Regions from separate parts of the Uliginosibacterium flavum genome, predicted to be linked through region 1. Evidence: predicted binding sites of a transcription regulator. Region 1 holds the regulator's gene; the other holds the start of a gene.
The links. The regulator LexA, encoded in region 1, represses DNA repair genes until DNA is damaged. The targets are predictions, from matches to a motif close to ACTGTATNTANATACAGT.
Positions count from the first base shown of each region.

Region 2: the regulator LexA is predicted to act here: its motif matches at 3,946-3,963, upstream of recA (recombinase RecA).

Region 1 is NZ_JBEWZI010000018.1:71,455-79,178, reverse strand. It holds partial or broken gene ABXR19_RS15445 (ATP-binding protein) at 1-719, shown strand, start outside; gene ABXR19_RS15440 (septation protein A) at 778-1,413, shown strand; gene ABXR19_RS15435 (BolA family protein) at 1,417-1,680, shown strand; gene ABXR19_RS15430 (peptidylprolyl isomerase) at 1,727-2,509, shown strand; gene ABXR19_RS15425 (enoyl-ACP reductase FabI) at 2,577-3,368, shown strand; gene ABXR19_RS15420 (hypothetical protein) at 3,443-3,622, opposite strand; gene lexA (transcriptional repressor LexA) at 3,655-4,293, opposite strand; gene ABXR19_RS15410 (hypothetical protein) at 4,477-4,923, opposite strand; gene flgL (flagellar hook-associated protein FlgL) at 4,936-6,153, opposite strand; gene flgK (flagellar hook-associated protein FlgK) at 6,158-7,724, opposite strand, start outside.
Region 2 is NZ_JBEWZI010000002.1:121,013-128,736, forward strand. It holds gene hpf (ribosome hibernation-promoting factor, HPF/YfiA family) at 1-101, opposite strand, end outside; gene ABXR19_RS02235 (RNA polymerase factor sigma-54) at 119-1,621, opposite strand; gene lptB (LPS export ABC transporter ATP-binding protein) at 1,667-2,389, opposite strand; gene recX (recombination regulator RecX) at 2,376-2,837, opposite strand; gene recA (recombinase RecA) at 2,847-3,860, opposite strand; gene ABXR19_RS02255 (efflux RND transporter periplasmic adaptor subunit) at 4,179-5,612, shown strand; gene ABXR19_RS02260 (efflux RND transporter permease subunit) at 5,609-7,724, shown strand, end outside.

The DNA.
Region 1 (7,724 bases):
CCGCCCCCAACCTGCCCGAACACGGCGCCAACGAAATCGCCGCGGTGGCGCAAGCCTTCAACCAGATGTCACAGGATCTGGCCGAACTGGAGTCTGATCGCGCCCTGATCCTCGCTGGAGTTTCGCACGACTTGCGCACGCCCCTGGCCCGCCTGCGTCTGGGCATCGAGATGTCCGGCGCCCACACGGATGACATCGCCGCGATGGGCCAGGACATCGAGGACATGGATCGCATCATCGGTCAATTCCTCGACTTCGCCCGCGACAGTCAGGCGGAACCGGCGCAGGATTGTGACATTGCTGCATTGCTGCACGATCTGGCTCAGGCTTCCCGGCGCCGGGGAACGCTCATCGAGCTGGACACCCCGGAACAAGTGATCGCCCCCGTGCGAGCTCAATCCTTGCGCCGCGCCGTCACCAATCTGATCGATAACGCCTTGCGTTATGCCGATACGGACCAGCCTCTAGCACTCCGCCTGCGGAACTTTCCGGATGGTCTGGAAATCGAACTCGCTGATCGTGGTCCGGGTATTCCGGCTGATCAGGCGGAGCGCCTGAAACGCCCCTTCACCCGTCTTGAAAGCGCCCGTAGCAATGCTCAAGGATCCGGCCTCGGACTGGCCATTGTGGAACGCATTGCCAAGTTGCACGGCGGCCACCTGGACTTGTTGCCTCGCGAAGGGGGCGGCTTGCGCGCGGTACTGAAGCTGAGGCTGTGACAACCGACAATCGGCGCACGATCAAAAACACTATCTCTCGTCTATAATCGGCCGCCAAATGAAGCTACTTTTCGATTTCTTCCCCGTCGCGTTCTTCTATGCCGCGTTCCAGTTTGCCAAGCACAACAAGGAACTCGCGGCCCAGAAAGCCTCTGAATGGTTCGGATTCATGGTCTCCGGTGGAGTCGTCGGGCCGAATGAAGCGCCGACCGTTATTGCAACAGTCGTCGTTGTCGTCGCCATCATGGGTCAGATTGTCTGGCTGTGGGCTCGCGGCAAAAAAATCGGCACCATGTCCTGGATCACACTGGGGGCGGCGCTGGTTTTCGGCGGGGCCACCGTCTGGTTTCACAACCCGGCCTTCATCAAGTGGAAATTCAGCATTGTTTACTGGCTGATGGCCACCGCCTTCTGGCTCAGCCCACGCCTGTTCGGCAAAAACCTGCTGCAGGCAATGATCGGTGACGGTGTCAAACTGTCCGACAAGGGCTGGCATGGACTGAACCTGGCCTGGGTGGGATTTTTCTACTTCATGGGCATTCTCAATCTTGTGGTTGCCTACAACTTCTCTGAAAACACCTGGTTCAATTTCAAGCTCTTCGGCAGCATGGGACTTACCCTGCTATTTGCCCTTGCTCAAGCGCTATACCTCGCACGCCATATGAAAAGCGAAACTTCGGCCGAGGACGCATGAAACATGCTTGAACAAATCCGGGCGCAATTGGCGCAACTGTCTCCAAGCATCTGTGAATTAACTGATGATAGCCAGCAGCACATTGGTCACGCAGGCGCCAAGGGTGGCGGGCATTACAGCCTGAAAATCGTTTCCGCCGCATTTGCAGGAAAATCTGCCCTTGCCCGCCATCGTATGGTGTATGCCACTCTCAGTACATTGATGAGCGGCGCCGTGCATGCGCTGAGCATCACAGCCTTAAGCCCGGACGAAGTTGAACGCGAATAAACCGCTGCAAGCTGTCCATTTTTCAATTGTTCAATCAGGAAATACCATGAAACTAAAGCTGACTTGTCTTGCCGTGGCGCTGACGCTGGCGTCTTCCTCCCTGTTTGCTGCAGAACCCAAAGCGCTCGGAAAAGTTAATGGCGTGCCGATTTCTGCTGCTGTTGGCGATCTGATGGCAAATGAGCAAATTGCGCAGGGAGCGCCTAACGACGAAGCGCTGCGCCGCGCCATCAAGGAGGAGCTTGTGCGGCGTGAAGTTCTGGCCCAGGAAGCGAAAAAGCGTGGTCTGGACAAAAAGTCTGACATTCAGGTACGCGTTGAAATGGCGCGTCAAGGCATCCTGATTGCGTCCTACATCAACGAGTGGGCCGTGGCCAACCCCATATCGGATGCGCAAATGCGCAGCGAATACGAGCGTCGCGTCGCTGACATGTCCAGTACCGAACACAAGGTGCGCCATATCCAGACACTCACTGAAGCAGATGCTCAGGCCGTGATCGCCAAATTGCAGAGCGGCGCGAAGTTTGCAGATCTGGCCAAGGACTCCGTCGATGCCGGCTCCAAGGATAATGGCGGCGATATTGGCTGGGTTTCTCCGAAAGGCCTGCCCCAACCCTTCGGTGATGCCGTGACAAAGCTGGAAAAGGGCAAGTTCACCACCGTCCCGGTACAAACGACCTATGGCTTCCACGTGATCATGCTGGATGAAACCCGCAAGGCAGTGCCGCCGACCTTTGAAGAAAAGAAAAACGAGCTGCGTCAGTATCTGGAACAGCAAGCTCTGAACGCGCACATCAAGACTTTGCTGGCCAAATCAAAAGTCGAATAAGCTCAGGATTGCCGGGGCCACGTGCCCCGGCACAAACTTCATCGCGCATGTTTGAATCGGGATAAAAATGGGGTTTCTGACAGGCAAGCGCATCCTGATTTGCGGGCTGCTGAGTGATCGATCCATCGCCTACGGGATTGCCAAGGCCATGCATCGCGAAGGCGCGGAACTGGCATTCACTTACCAGAACGAGCGTTTGCTTGAGCGCGTCACCGCAATGGCAAGAACTTTTGACAGCACCCGGATATTTCCCTGTGATGTGCAGGACGACGCACAAATTGCCGCGCTGTTCGATGCCATCAGCCAGGATTGGGATGGTCTGGACAGCGTGGTGCACTCGCTGGCTTTCGCGCCGGGCGAAGCACTAAAGGGCGATTTTCTGGAAGGTCTTTCACGCGACGCGTTCCGGATCGCCCATGATGTAAGCAGTTACAGTTTTGCCGCTCTGGCCAAGGCCGCACGTCCCTTGATGCAGGGCCGCAATGGCTCGCTGCTGACCCTTTCGTATCTGGGCGCGGTGCGCACCCTGCCCAATTACAACGTGATGGGTCTGGCCAAAGCCAGCCTGGAGGCGTCGGTACGCTATATCTCTGCAGCCGTGGGCCCGGAAGGTACACGCGTGAACGCCATCTCGGCTGGCCCGATCCGTACCATGGCCTCTTCCAGTATCGGAAATTTCGGCAAGCTGCTGACCCACACGGAACAGCAAGCGCCGATGCGCCGCAATGTGACGATTGAGGAAGTCGGCAATGCGGCAGCATTCCTGTGTTCAGATCTGGCGTCGGGAATTTCGGCCGAAATCATGTATGTCGATGCGGGTTTCAATGCTGTAGCAATTGGTAACGAGCAACCAATCTGATTTTCAGACTGGCCAATAAAAAAACGCTGCGCTAGGGCAGCGTTTTTTTATTGGCGAAGAATGCCGCTACGGATTCAGCGCAACAAACCCAGACGCGCTTCTTCATATTGAGCCAGCAAGCCCCAACTGCGCCCGCGCCGACGTACAACCTCAAGAATCGCCATCGGCTTGATGCTGAGTCGGGTACCGCTGCGCATCGTGGGTTGCATCATTTGCAGGCTATTGGGCAAAGCGTTGTGGAAGAGGTTTTTCATGAGAGGCTCCAGAGTCAAATAGGGGGCAGGAATCAATTACGGGCAAAGCCGTCGCGGATCAGGCCAACGGCAATCCCCTCGATCGCCAGCGAACTGCGTTGGGGATCAACCAGAATCGGTGAGAAATCAGGGTTTTCGGCGATCAACTCGATAATTCCGCCGGGCTGACGTTTAAGGCGTTTGACCGTCACTTCGTCATCCACGCGGGCTACCACAATCTGGCCGTCGCGCGCTTCGTTGCAGCGATGCACGGCCAGCAGATCGCCTTCAAGAATGCCGGCGTTGATCATCGAAAGCCCGCGTACGGTGAGCAAAAAATCGGCTCGTGGCGAAAACATCAGCGGATCGACCGGATAGTGACGCTGGATATGCTCTTGCGCGAGAATCGGCGCGCCTGCCGCAACCCGCCCCACCAGAGGCAGGCCGAAGCTTTCTTCGGCTTTTTCGCCACCCTCCTCCTGGATCAAGCGAATTCCTCGGGCGGAACCTGATTCGAGACGGATCACGCCTTTTTGCGCCAAAGCACGCAAATGGCTTTCTGCCGCGTTCGGCGAGGCAAAACCGAAGGCCGCAGCGATCTCGGCACGTGTGGGCGGCATGCCATCGGCGGCAATCCGGTCACGGATGAAGCTCAGGATTTCCTGCTGACGACGGGTCAATTCAAGGCTCATGACAAACTCGCTCAACAAACTGTATGTACGTACAGTACTGTAGTTTTGAACAGTTGTGCAAGTAGTATTTTTGTCAAAATATGCATGTGCGAAAAGCCGCATGCTGACTGCCTCTACAAGCATATGCCTTGCAAAGTCCTATGGGCACTGGCTGTACAGACAGGCCGTCTGGAGAAGCCCGCCCTACTTGGCTGCCAGCAATTGCACCTCGGCATAGGCAGTACGCTGCGGCAGGAAGATGCGGGAATCGACGGCCTCTTCGTAGCGCTGGATCTGATAGCCGGCCAGGCCTTGCTCGCGCGCCAGCGTCTCGGCGCGACGGGCGAGTACATAACGGGCTTCGCCATCACCGCCCAGATGCAGATACTGCATGCTGAGTTTGTAAAGCACCCGATTGTCAGGCAGGCGGGTTTCGACGATTTCCCAGTTCGGTGCGGTGGGATCCGTCACCATATAAACAGCCGCCAGCAGCAGACCAACCTGCACGATATCGGCATGCGCTACCGCATAGCCAGGGAAAATCCGCAAGGATCCCTTCGGGATAATCGAAGTCCTTCCCGGCAGGTCGCCGGAAAGACTGCTGCAGCCAGTGACGCTCAGTAGCAGCGTGAGGATCCAGCGCTTTTTCATCACATCAGTACCTCATGAAATGAAATTAAACAGCGACAGGCCGGAAATCTTGGCGAAAGTATTGCGCGCGGCCTCCAGATAAGTCTGCTGCTGCTGAAAATCAGAAATTGCCGAAACATAATCCAGGCCGACCAGACTTTCCAGACGATCCGCATACTGGATCTTCAGATCGTCGCCGACGTTTTGCAGCGCCTCCACCTCGACTTGCCGCGAACCGCTCTGGGAGCGCAAGCGCGACACGTTTTCCATTGCATTGTCGAGCCGCCCCAATGTGTCCGCCACCATCTGCGAGTAGCCAGGGTCACTCGTATTCTCCAGGCCCACCACGAACTGTTTGAGGGTGCTGAACATGTCGCTGGAGTCGCCCGGGGTCATCTGGAAAGTATCTCCCGTCGAAGGCGTTCCGGAGATCGCGACCTGAATCTCGGTTGTCGCGGCATTGCCCGGATCGGGCAAACCGATGCTCTGTCCTGAGGTGTAAACCCCGGAAGCCAGGGGAGCACCTGTCATGCCCGGATCTGCCACAGTGTCATACACATCGTAGGTCGTGGCGCTGCTGAACTTGATGCCGTAATGATCGCCCGTATACGCTGCTGGCCCCGATACCGTGCCATCGCTGACAACGGCCGTCGAAGAACTGGTGCTGCTGGTAAAGACCCCGTTGACAGAGCCAATATTCATGAACAACTCGTTGCCATTCACGCTGACCGGAATCTGCCGGGAATTGGACACAAGCAATGTGCGCACCCCTTGATCACCCTGATAGCTGACGCCCGACAGGTTGCCCGAAAATGCTTGGGTATCACCCTTGTAGCCGGAAAATTGATAGTCGCCAGACGCATCCTGATTATTGGCCAAGGCGAGCAAACTATCGAATTGCGCCTTGATATCCGTCGCAATCGATTGCCGATCGCTCAATGTCAGTGTTCCGCTATTACCAGCCTGGACAACACGCTCGCGCACGTAATCCAGCACATCATGAATTGCACCCAATTGGCTATCGAGGCTCTTCAGAGTATCCACCGCAGTGCCCTGATTCTCCTTCTGCACGGCCAGATGCGAGATTGACTGCGACACCTCCAGAGCACGTGCTGCCGCCACCGGATCATCGCTGGGCGCTACCACCCGCCGGCCGGTGGATAATTGCTGCTGGGTATGCAACACGTCGATCTGCTGGCGATTGATCGTCGCCACGTTGCTGTCATAGATGAGTGAAGTGCTGATTCTCATTGCATCACCCCATGATGGAAAGAATGTCATCAAACAGGGTGTTAGCCACCCCGATGCAGCGGGCTGCTGCCTGGTAAACCTGTTGATAACGCAACAGATTGGCCGCCTCTTCATCCAGATTCACGCCAGAGAGGCCCTGCTGCGCCTCTGTCGCCTGATCCAGCAAACCCTGCTGCGCACTGGCATTGACTTTGGCTTCGCTGGTCTGGCTCCCTACCTCGCTGACCATCTGCGAATAGGCAGAACCAAAACTCGTAGTGCCACCCAGCAGGCTTTTAGCCGACTGCAGCGAATAAAGAGCATTGGCATTGCGTCCGTCTTTGGTGCCACTCACATTGGTGCTGATCGTAAAACTGTCACCATTCGCCGGTCGGCCAGAAAGCGAAAATGTCAGATTCGGGTTCGTCAAGGTAACGCTGGCGCCCACCGCATTCGTCGACGGGTTGTAGGCAATTGTGGCAGGCACAGCACCAGTCACGTTGAACTGGTTGAGTGTCGAATCAAAAGTCAGCGTGATCGGAGTGGCAATATGCGCTGCCGCAGCAGGCAGAATCCCCGTCAGGCTGAGCGCCACCGGCTGCGTCAATGAGCCCGTACCGCTGTTGGTATTCGCTGCACTGGCAGCGACCGGTGAAGCCGCAGCGATCAGACGCGTATCCTGAATCGCCACACTGATATTGGCAGCAGCATAACGAGTGGGTTGAATCAGCACCCGATCGCCGTTCGCCATCGTGCCGGCGAAGGACAAACCGTCTACGGATGCCGGCAGCGTCGCGCCGCTATAGACCACGCCGCTGTCCGAAGTGCGGGTCAGCGAATAATTCGTACCATCGTAGGCAAGCACATAATCGTCAGCCGTCAGCCCGCCGACATCGGAGATCGTTGCCGTAACCGCAGCTGTCGAAGCCAGGCCAGTCACGAAATTCGGCAAATTTTGCCCTGCCGGTGACAAGGCCGTGAAATAATTGCCGCCCATCGCTCCGTCGAGGTCTTGCCCCAGCCGGTGCTGGGCGTTGAATTCCGTCACCAGGCTGATCGCAATACGCCCCAGTTCGTTCTGAGCCTTATCCAGCGAATCGCTCCGATAACTGAGCAGGCCACCCAGCGTCCCGCCGGAGAGCAGGTTCTCCGGGATGGGCACTACACCTCCGCCGATCAACTGAACCCCGACCGTTGAGCGAGTCGGATCCGTCGTCGATGGCGTCGTCGACAGCTGGAACACATCATTGCCCATCACCAGCGGCTGGCCCGAGCCAATGAACACATTGACAGAGCCATCGCTGTTACTGGATGTCGTCGCCTTGATCTGTTGATTGAGCTGGGCAACGATTGCATCGCGCTGATCAAGCAGATCATTGGCCGGAACATTCGGCCCGGCTGCCTGCGCCGTCACGATCTTCTGATTCAGGCTGGCAACCTGCTTGGCGAGTGCATTGATGTCGTCAACTGACTGACCGATCTGGGTTTCAACACCATCGCGAACTTCCTGAAAACGGCTCTGCATGGCCTGGAAGCGGGTCGCCAACGCTTCCGACGTCGACAACATGGACTGCCGCGAAGGCACACTACTC
Region 2 (7,724 bases), on a different contig from region 1:
ACATGATCAAAATGACGAATCACCCGATCAAGCTTGGTGCTGACATACTCGCGCAGGGCGGGGGTCACTTCAAGATGGTGCCCGGTGATATTGAGATTCATAAAACACTCCTCTCCTGTTAGATCGACTTGCGCTGACTGACCGGCGGAATATTGAGCAACTCCCGGTATTTCGCGATTGTCCGGCGTGCTACCACAATACCCTGCTGGCCCAACAATTCAGCAATCCGGGCATCAGACAAAGGCTTGCGCCCGTCCTCAGCCGCAACCAGCTGGCGAATCAGCGCGCGAATCGCCGTAGCTGAACATTCACCACCCGTATCGGTGGCAACGTGACTGCCAAAAAAATATTTCAGTTCAAAGACGCCACGGGCACTGGCCATATATTTCTGAGTCGTTACCCGCGACACCGTCGACTCGTGCAATTCCAGCTCTTCAGCGATCTCGCGCAAGGTAAGCGGACGCATCGCCACTTCGCCATGCTCGAAAAACTGTCGCTGCCGATCCACTATCGCCTGTGAAACCCGCAGGATCGTGTCAAACCGCTGCTGTACGTTCTTGATCAACCACTTCGCTTCCTGCAGGTGCGTCGACAGTGTGCTGCTTACGCCCCGGTTATGGTGAAGTATATCGGCATAGACCTTGTGAATCCTTAGCCTCGGCATTGCTTCCGAATTAAGATTTACCGTCCAGGCACCCCGATATTTCCGGACAACCACATCGGGAATCACATAACGCGTCTCGGGCGCGGCAAAACGAGCACCCGGCCGGGGATTGAGGCTGCAGATCAACTCCTGCGCGGAACGCAATGCATCGTCATTACAGGACAGTCGGCGCTTGAGCTTGGCGAAGTCACGTGCGGCCAGCAACTCCAGATTGCCATCAACGATGATCATGGACAAGCGCCGTGACTCGCTCTCCGGCAGGGTCTTCAATTGCAAAAGCAGACTTTCCTGCAGGTTGCGCGCCCCGATTCCTGCCGGATCAAGGCTTTGCACCTGATGCAGGGAAATCGTCAAATCTTCCAGCTCAACATCCCATTCAGGCGGAATCAGCGGAAGAAGCTCTTCAAGCTCCTGCAGCAACAGACCGTCATCATCCAGAGCCTCGATCACCAGCATGACCAAGGCGCGATCCCGATCCGTCATGGCCATCAAGGCAACCTGACCCAACAGATGATCCCGCAAGGACGTCGCTGCGGCCTGGAGATCCTGAAAATCGCCGTCTTCACCATCGCCACTTCCGTGCGAAGCCCCTTCACTGCGCCATTCGGCGGCCTCGCCGATGTCGTCATCCGACACACTGTCGTAGGCTTCGTTGATGCTATCGGGCATGTCGGCCACGCTCGCCGCTTCATACTCGTCCTCGCCCGAAGACACGCGCTCGCTGGAGTACTCCTCACCCGCAGTGGCCATACTGGCCTCTTGCGGCTCGGGCAGAGACGGACTTGCGCCCTCATCTTCCTCGCCCGCCTCGCGTTCCAGCATCGGGTTCTCCAGCAGCATGCGCTCGATTTCCTGATTGAGTTCGAGCGTGGACAGTTGTAGCAACTTGATGGATTGCTGCAACTGTGGCGTCAAGGCCAGTTGCTGGGAGAAGCGAAGCTGAAGCGAGGGTTTCATGCGGACAGTGATACCAGCCGGCCCATGCCGGCCTGATGAAAAACGTTATAAACGGAAATGTTCACCTAGATAAACTTGGCGTACCTGATCATTTTGCACAATCTCTTCCGGCGTACCACCCGCCAGCACTTCACCCGCATTGATGATGTAAGCGTGGTCGCAAATCCCCAGTGTTTCACGCACATTGTGGTCGGTAATCAACACCCCGATTCCACGTGCTTTCAGGTAGCTAATGATCTTCTGAATATCCAGCACTGCAATCGGGTCAACCCCTGCAAAAGGTTCATCGAGCAGAATCAAACGAGGGCGGGTTGCCAGCGCCCGGGCAATTTCCACCCGACGACGCTCGCCGCCGGAAAGAGACATTGCGGTCGCATCGCGCAGATGGGCAATGTTCAACTCATCCAGCAACTCATCGAGACGCTTCGCCTGCTCTGCTTTACCCAGCTTCTGCAGCTCAAGCACCGCCAGAATATTCTCGCTGACCGAGAGTTTGCGAAATACCGAGTTTTCCTGCGGCAGGTAAGACAAACCTTGATGAGCGCGCTTGTGGATCGGCCAGTGAGTCAGATCCGCACCATCCAGATGGATGCTGCCGCCATCGGCACGCACCAAGCCAACAATCATGTAAAAACACGTCGTCTTGCCCGCCCCGTTGGGGCCCAACAAGCCCACTACCTCACCACTGCCGACCTGGAAGGAAACATCGTGCACCACGGTACGCGACTTGTAGCGTTTCTTCAGGCTGGCTACCCTAAGCAGACTCATTAAATGGTTCTTTCAACATTGTCCGGATCACTTCAACCGTAAAACCACGCGATTGCATGAAGCGCGCTTGGCGCGCCCACTCGCTTTGATCCTTCGGCAACTCACCAAATTTTTTCGCCCACACCGCACGTGCGCGCGTCAGCTCATCCTCGACAAGACCTTCGCCCAACGCTGCTGCGGCAATTTCGTTACTCACGCCTCGATCAGCCAGTTCGCGCCGCAAACGTTCGACGCCCACGCGCCCGCCCTGAGTGCGCACCAAGCTTTCAGCAAAACGCACATCCGATTGCAGGCCGGTTTCGGCCATGCGATCCAGCACGGCTTCAACGTCCTGCCCTTCGACAGCCTTGGCTTTAAGCTTGCGCCGCAACTCCACGCGCGAATGTTCGCGCATGGAGAGCAGCCGCAAGGCCGTCGACTTGAGTGATGGAACCGGTTTCTTGCTCACAGACCTGAATTACTCCGCTTTCACCTGAATGGCAATCACGCCGACCGCCTCGCGGATCTTGTTTTCGATCTCGATGGCAATGGCCGGATTATTGCGCAGATATTCGCGCGCATTATCCTTACCCTGACCGATTTTTTCGCCCTTGTAGGCATACCAGGCGCCACTCTTCTCGATGAATTTGTGCTCGACACCCATATCGACCACTTCACCTTCGCGGGAAATACCTTCCCCGTACAGGATATCGAAGTGCGCCTCACGGAACGGCGGCGCCACCTTGTTCTTGACGACCTTGACCTTGGTCTCGGAGCCGATGACTTCATCACCCTTCTTGATCGTACCGGTACGACGGATATCCAGACGCACGGAAGCGTAGAACTTCAGCGCGTTGCCACCCGTCGTGGTTTCCGGGCTACCGAACATCACGCCGATTTTCATGCGGATCTGGTTGATGAAGATGACCAGCGTATTGGTGCGATTGATGTTGCCAGTCAGCTTGCGCAGCGCTTGACTCATCAAACGGGCTTGCAGGCCGGGCAACTGATCGCCCATCTCACCCTCGATTTCGGCACGCGGCGTCAGCGCGGCGACCGAATCAATCACGACCATGTCCACACCACCGGAGCGCACCAGCATGTCGGCAATTTCCAGCGCCTGCTCGCCCGTATCGGGCTGCGAAATCAGCAGATCTCCAACATTCACGCCGAGTTTCTGGGCATAGACGACGTCCAGCGCGTGCTCGGCATCGATGAACGCAGCCGTACCGCCCATTTTTTGCAGCTCGGCAATGACTTGCAGAGTCAGTGTGGTTTTACCCGAGGATTCCGGGCCGTAAATTTCAACCACACGGCCGCGCGGCAGACCGCCAATCCCCAGAGCGATATCCAGCCCCAACGAGCCGGTGGAGATGGCCTGAATGTCGGACACCACCTCGCCATCACCCAGACGCATGATGGAACCTTTGCCGAATTGCTTCTCGATTTGTGCCAGCGCAGCAGCAAGTGCTTTGGCTTTATTGTCGTCCATGTAATACCTCACTCAGTGGTCGGAAAGATTATGGCACAGAGCTTGCGAGGCAGTGCTGACTGCCGGGACTCAGGCCTTTCTTGGTACTGTATAAATATACACCAAAAGCTCTCGGGCGCAACACCGCTGTTTTCGGTAGCGAATTACAGTGTCTGATTTATGCAGCAGCGGGATGCCTGATCCTTCACATTTGTTGGTTAAGCTCGGTAAAGCCGCTTGGCTTGGCAAGACGCTTGAGTAATGATTCGCTTCCGTTGCTGCGACCCCTTGCACCCCTTTACCCATGGCGCCTTTGCGGATAACGCAGAGATGAGTTTGATGAGTCGTTATACCCTTGCCCTGCTGCTGTCCATTTGCGGCCTGCTAGCCGCGTGCCAGAACAAGGACACAGCGTCCGTCGGAGCCAGCGCTTCTGCGCCCACGAACGGCGAATCAAAGCTGGCCGCTGACGCCAAGGGCGCCGCCGCGCGCGGCAATCGGCCTCAGGTAGTGACCACTACGCTGAGCCGCATCGAAAACGTGCCCTTGCTACTGGAGGCCCAAGGCAATGTGCTGGCGCTGGATGAAGTCGATGTGCGCCCGCAGAAGAGCGGCATGATCACCCAGATCCACTTCAAGGAAGGCGACGAAGTCCGCCGTGGTCAGTTGCTGCTCTCGCTCGACGCGCGCGACGATGATGCCAATGTCAGCAAGGCCGCCGCCGGCTTGGCCAGTGCGGATGCCGCATACATGATCGCCCAGCGCGATCTGAAACGCGGCCAGGAACTGGCCGACAAGAACTTCATCGCCCCATCGGCGCTCGACACCACTCGCAGCAAGGCCGATACGGCGCTGGCCAATCAAGCCCAGGCGCGCGCGGCTCTGGAGCAGGCCAAGGTGACGCAGTCCTACACGCGCATCCACGCGCCTTTCGACGGTCGCGCCGGCGTCATCAATGTGCGCCCCGGCAGCCTCGTCACCTCCAATTCGACGTCCGTCGCACTGGTCAAGCTGACGCGCATGAACCCGATTGGCGTGACTTTTGCGCTGGCCGAACGCGATCTGCCGGCCTTGCTCGAATCCATGCGCAAAGGCCCGGTCAAGCTCAGCGCCAGCACCGCCGCACAGGACAAGCTGGCCGGCGAGGTCATCTTCATCGACAGCAATATCGACCGCACCTCCGGCAATGTGCTGGTCAAGGGCAAGCTCGATAACAGCGCGCGCAAAGTCTGGCCAGGCCAGTATGTCTCCATCAAGGTAGAAGCCGGCAGCATTGCGGATGCCGCCGTACTGCCCGCCCAGGCAGTGCTCAACGGGCCGAACGGACGTCTCGTCTACGTGATGCAGGAAGACGGCACGGTGCAGCCCAAGCCAGTTGAGCTACTGCGCATCGCTGGCGAAAAGGCCGTGCTCAAGGGCTTGCCAGCCGGCCTCAAGATCGTGCTGGAAGGTGGTCAGAATCTGCGCCCTGGCAGCAAGGTCAGCGAAGAAAAGAGTGGCGGCAACGGTGAAGGACGTAGCAAACGAGACGGCAAGCCGGCCTCCGAACAGGCTGCCCGCGAAGCCGCATCCAGTGGACCTGTACAGGCAGGCAGCCCGAAGACCAAGGCTGCAAGCGCCTCTACAGGCAAGCCTTCATCCACAAGCGTAGCGCTGCCTGAAGGCTTTACACCGCACGACCCCGAACGCTGGGCTGCCGCCACGGACGAGCAGAAACAGGAAATCATTGCCCGCTGGCGTGAGCGTCAGGCAGCCAAGGCCGCCGCGCAATGAAATTCACCGAGCAGAGTATCCACCGTCCGGTCGCCACCACCTTGCTATGGCTGGCAGTGATGATTGCCGGCGTCGCCGCCTGGTTCAATCTGCCGATTGCGGCCCTGCCCTCATTCAATCAGCCGATCATCGAGGTCAGTGCCAATCTGCCCGGCGCCAATCCGGAAACCATGGCCTCCTCGGTCGCCACCGTCCTGGAGCGGCAGTTCTCGACCATCGCCGGGCTCAAGATGATGACCTCGACGAGCCAGCTCGGCAGCACGCGCATTACGCTGGAGTTCATCCCCTCGCTCAACATCAATTCAGCCGCTGTCGATGTGCAGGCCGCGCTGCTGCGGGCGAACCGCCAACTGCCCAAGGACATGACCAACCCGCCGAGTTACCGCAAGGTCAACCCGGCCGATGATCCGGTGCTGTTCATCACCCTGGATTCGCCCTCACTGTCGCTGGACCAGCTCAACGATTTTGCCGACAACCTGATCTCACCCTCGCTGGCCACCCTCGAAGGCGTAGCGCAAGTCACCATCAACGGCCAGAAACGTTACGCGGTGCGCATCAGTGTTGATCCGGCCAAGCTCGCGGCACGCGATCTGTCGATTGGCGAACTGTCGACCGCGCTGGCAGCCGCCAACTCCAATACCCCGATGGGTTCGCTGGATGGCAAACGCCAGTCGCTGGTGATTACCGCCAACGACCAGTTGCAGAACGCGGCCGACTTCGCGCGCATGATCGTTGCCAACAAGAACGGACAGCCGGTGCGCCTGGCCGATGTGGCGGACGTGATCGACAGCGTGGAGAACGTCAAGAACGCGTCCTGGGTCAATGGCAAGCGCGGCCTCAATCTGCAGGTGCTGCGCCAGCCCAGCGCCAACACCGTGGCGGTCGTCGACGCCGTGCGTGCGGCCCTGCCCAAGCTGAAGGCACAGCTGCCCGCCTCGGTGGATATCAACATCCTCAACGACCGCTCCGTCTCGATCCGCGAATCTATCCACGACGTAAACCTCACCATGCTGCTGACCGTCGGACTGGTCATGCTGGTGATCCTGATGTTCCTGCGCCGCGTGTCGGCCACCCTGATTCCGTCAGTCTCGCTGCCAGCCTCCGTGCTGGGCACTTTCGGGCTGATGCTGTGGTTCGGCTACAGCCTCAACAACATCTCGCTGATGGGCCTGACGATTGCCGTCGGCCTGGTCGTCGATGATGCCATCGTGGTGCTGGAGAACATCGTCCGGCACATCGAAAATGGCGTCAAACCCTTCCCGGCCGCCGTGCGCGGCGTGCGCGAAGTCGGCTTCACGGTGATCTCGATTTCGGTCTCGCTGATTGCCGTCTTCATCCCGATTTTCTTCATGCCCGGCGTCATCGGCCTGATGTTCCACGAATTCGCCGTGGTCGTGACACTGTCCATTGCCGTGTCGGCCGTCGCCGCCCTGACCATCATCCCGATGCTGGCCGCCCGCTTCATCCACCATCATCCGGATGAAGCCGCCAACGCCCCCGCCTGGAGCCGTGCCTTCGAGCGTGGCTTTGACGCTGTGCTGAATGCCTACACCCGCAGTCTGGCGTGGACCCTCAAACGCCGCTGGCTGATGCTGGTGCTGACGCTGATCACCTGCATCGCCACCATCGCGCTGTACCAGATCATGCCCAAGGGCTTTTTCCCGGAAGAGGACATCAGCCAGGTCCGCGCCCCGATCACCGCCGCGCAAGACATTTCCTGGCCCGCAATGCGCGATCTGGTGCTGAAGGTCGATGACAAGATCCGCCAGAATCCGCACGTACTCGACGTGGTGTCCAACTCCGGCGGCAACAACCGCGCCTTCATCTTCATCACCCTCAAACCGCAGAAGGAACGCGGCAAGATGAAAGACGTGCTGGAAAGCCTGCGCCGCGACACCGCCGGCATCCCCGGAGCGCAGATTTCCTTCTCCGCCATCCAGAATCTGCGTATCGGCGGACGCAGCTCGAATGCCCGTTTCCAGTACACTCTGCAGGCCGTCGATTACGATCTGGTCGCCGGCTGGGCCGAGCAGATGCAACGCAAACTGCGCGAATCAGCATTGCTGAAAGACATCAACTCCGACGCCGAGCGGCGCGCCGTGCAGGCCAAGC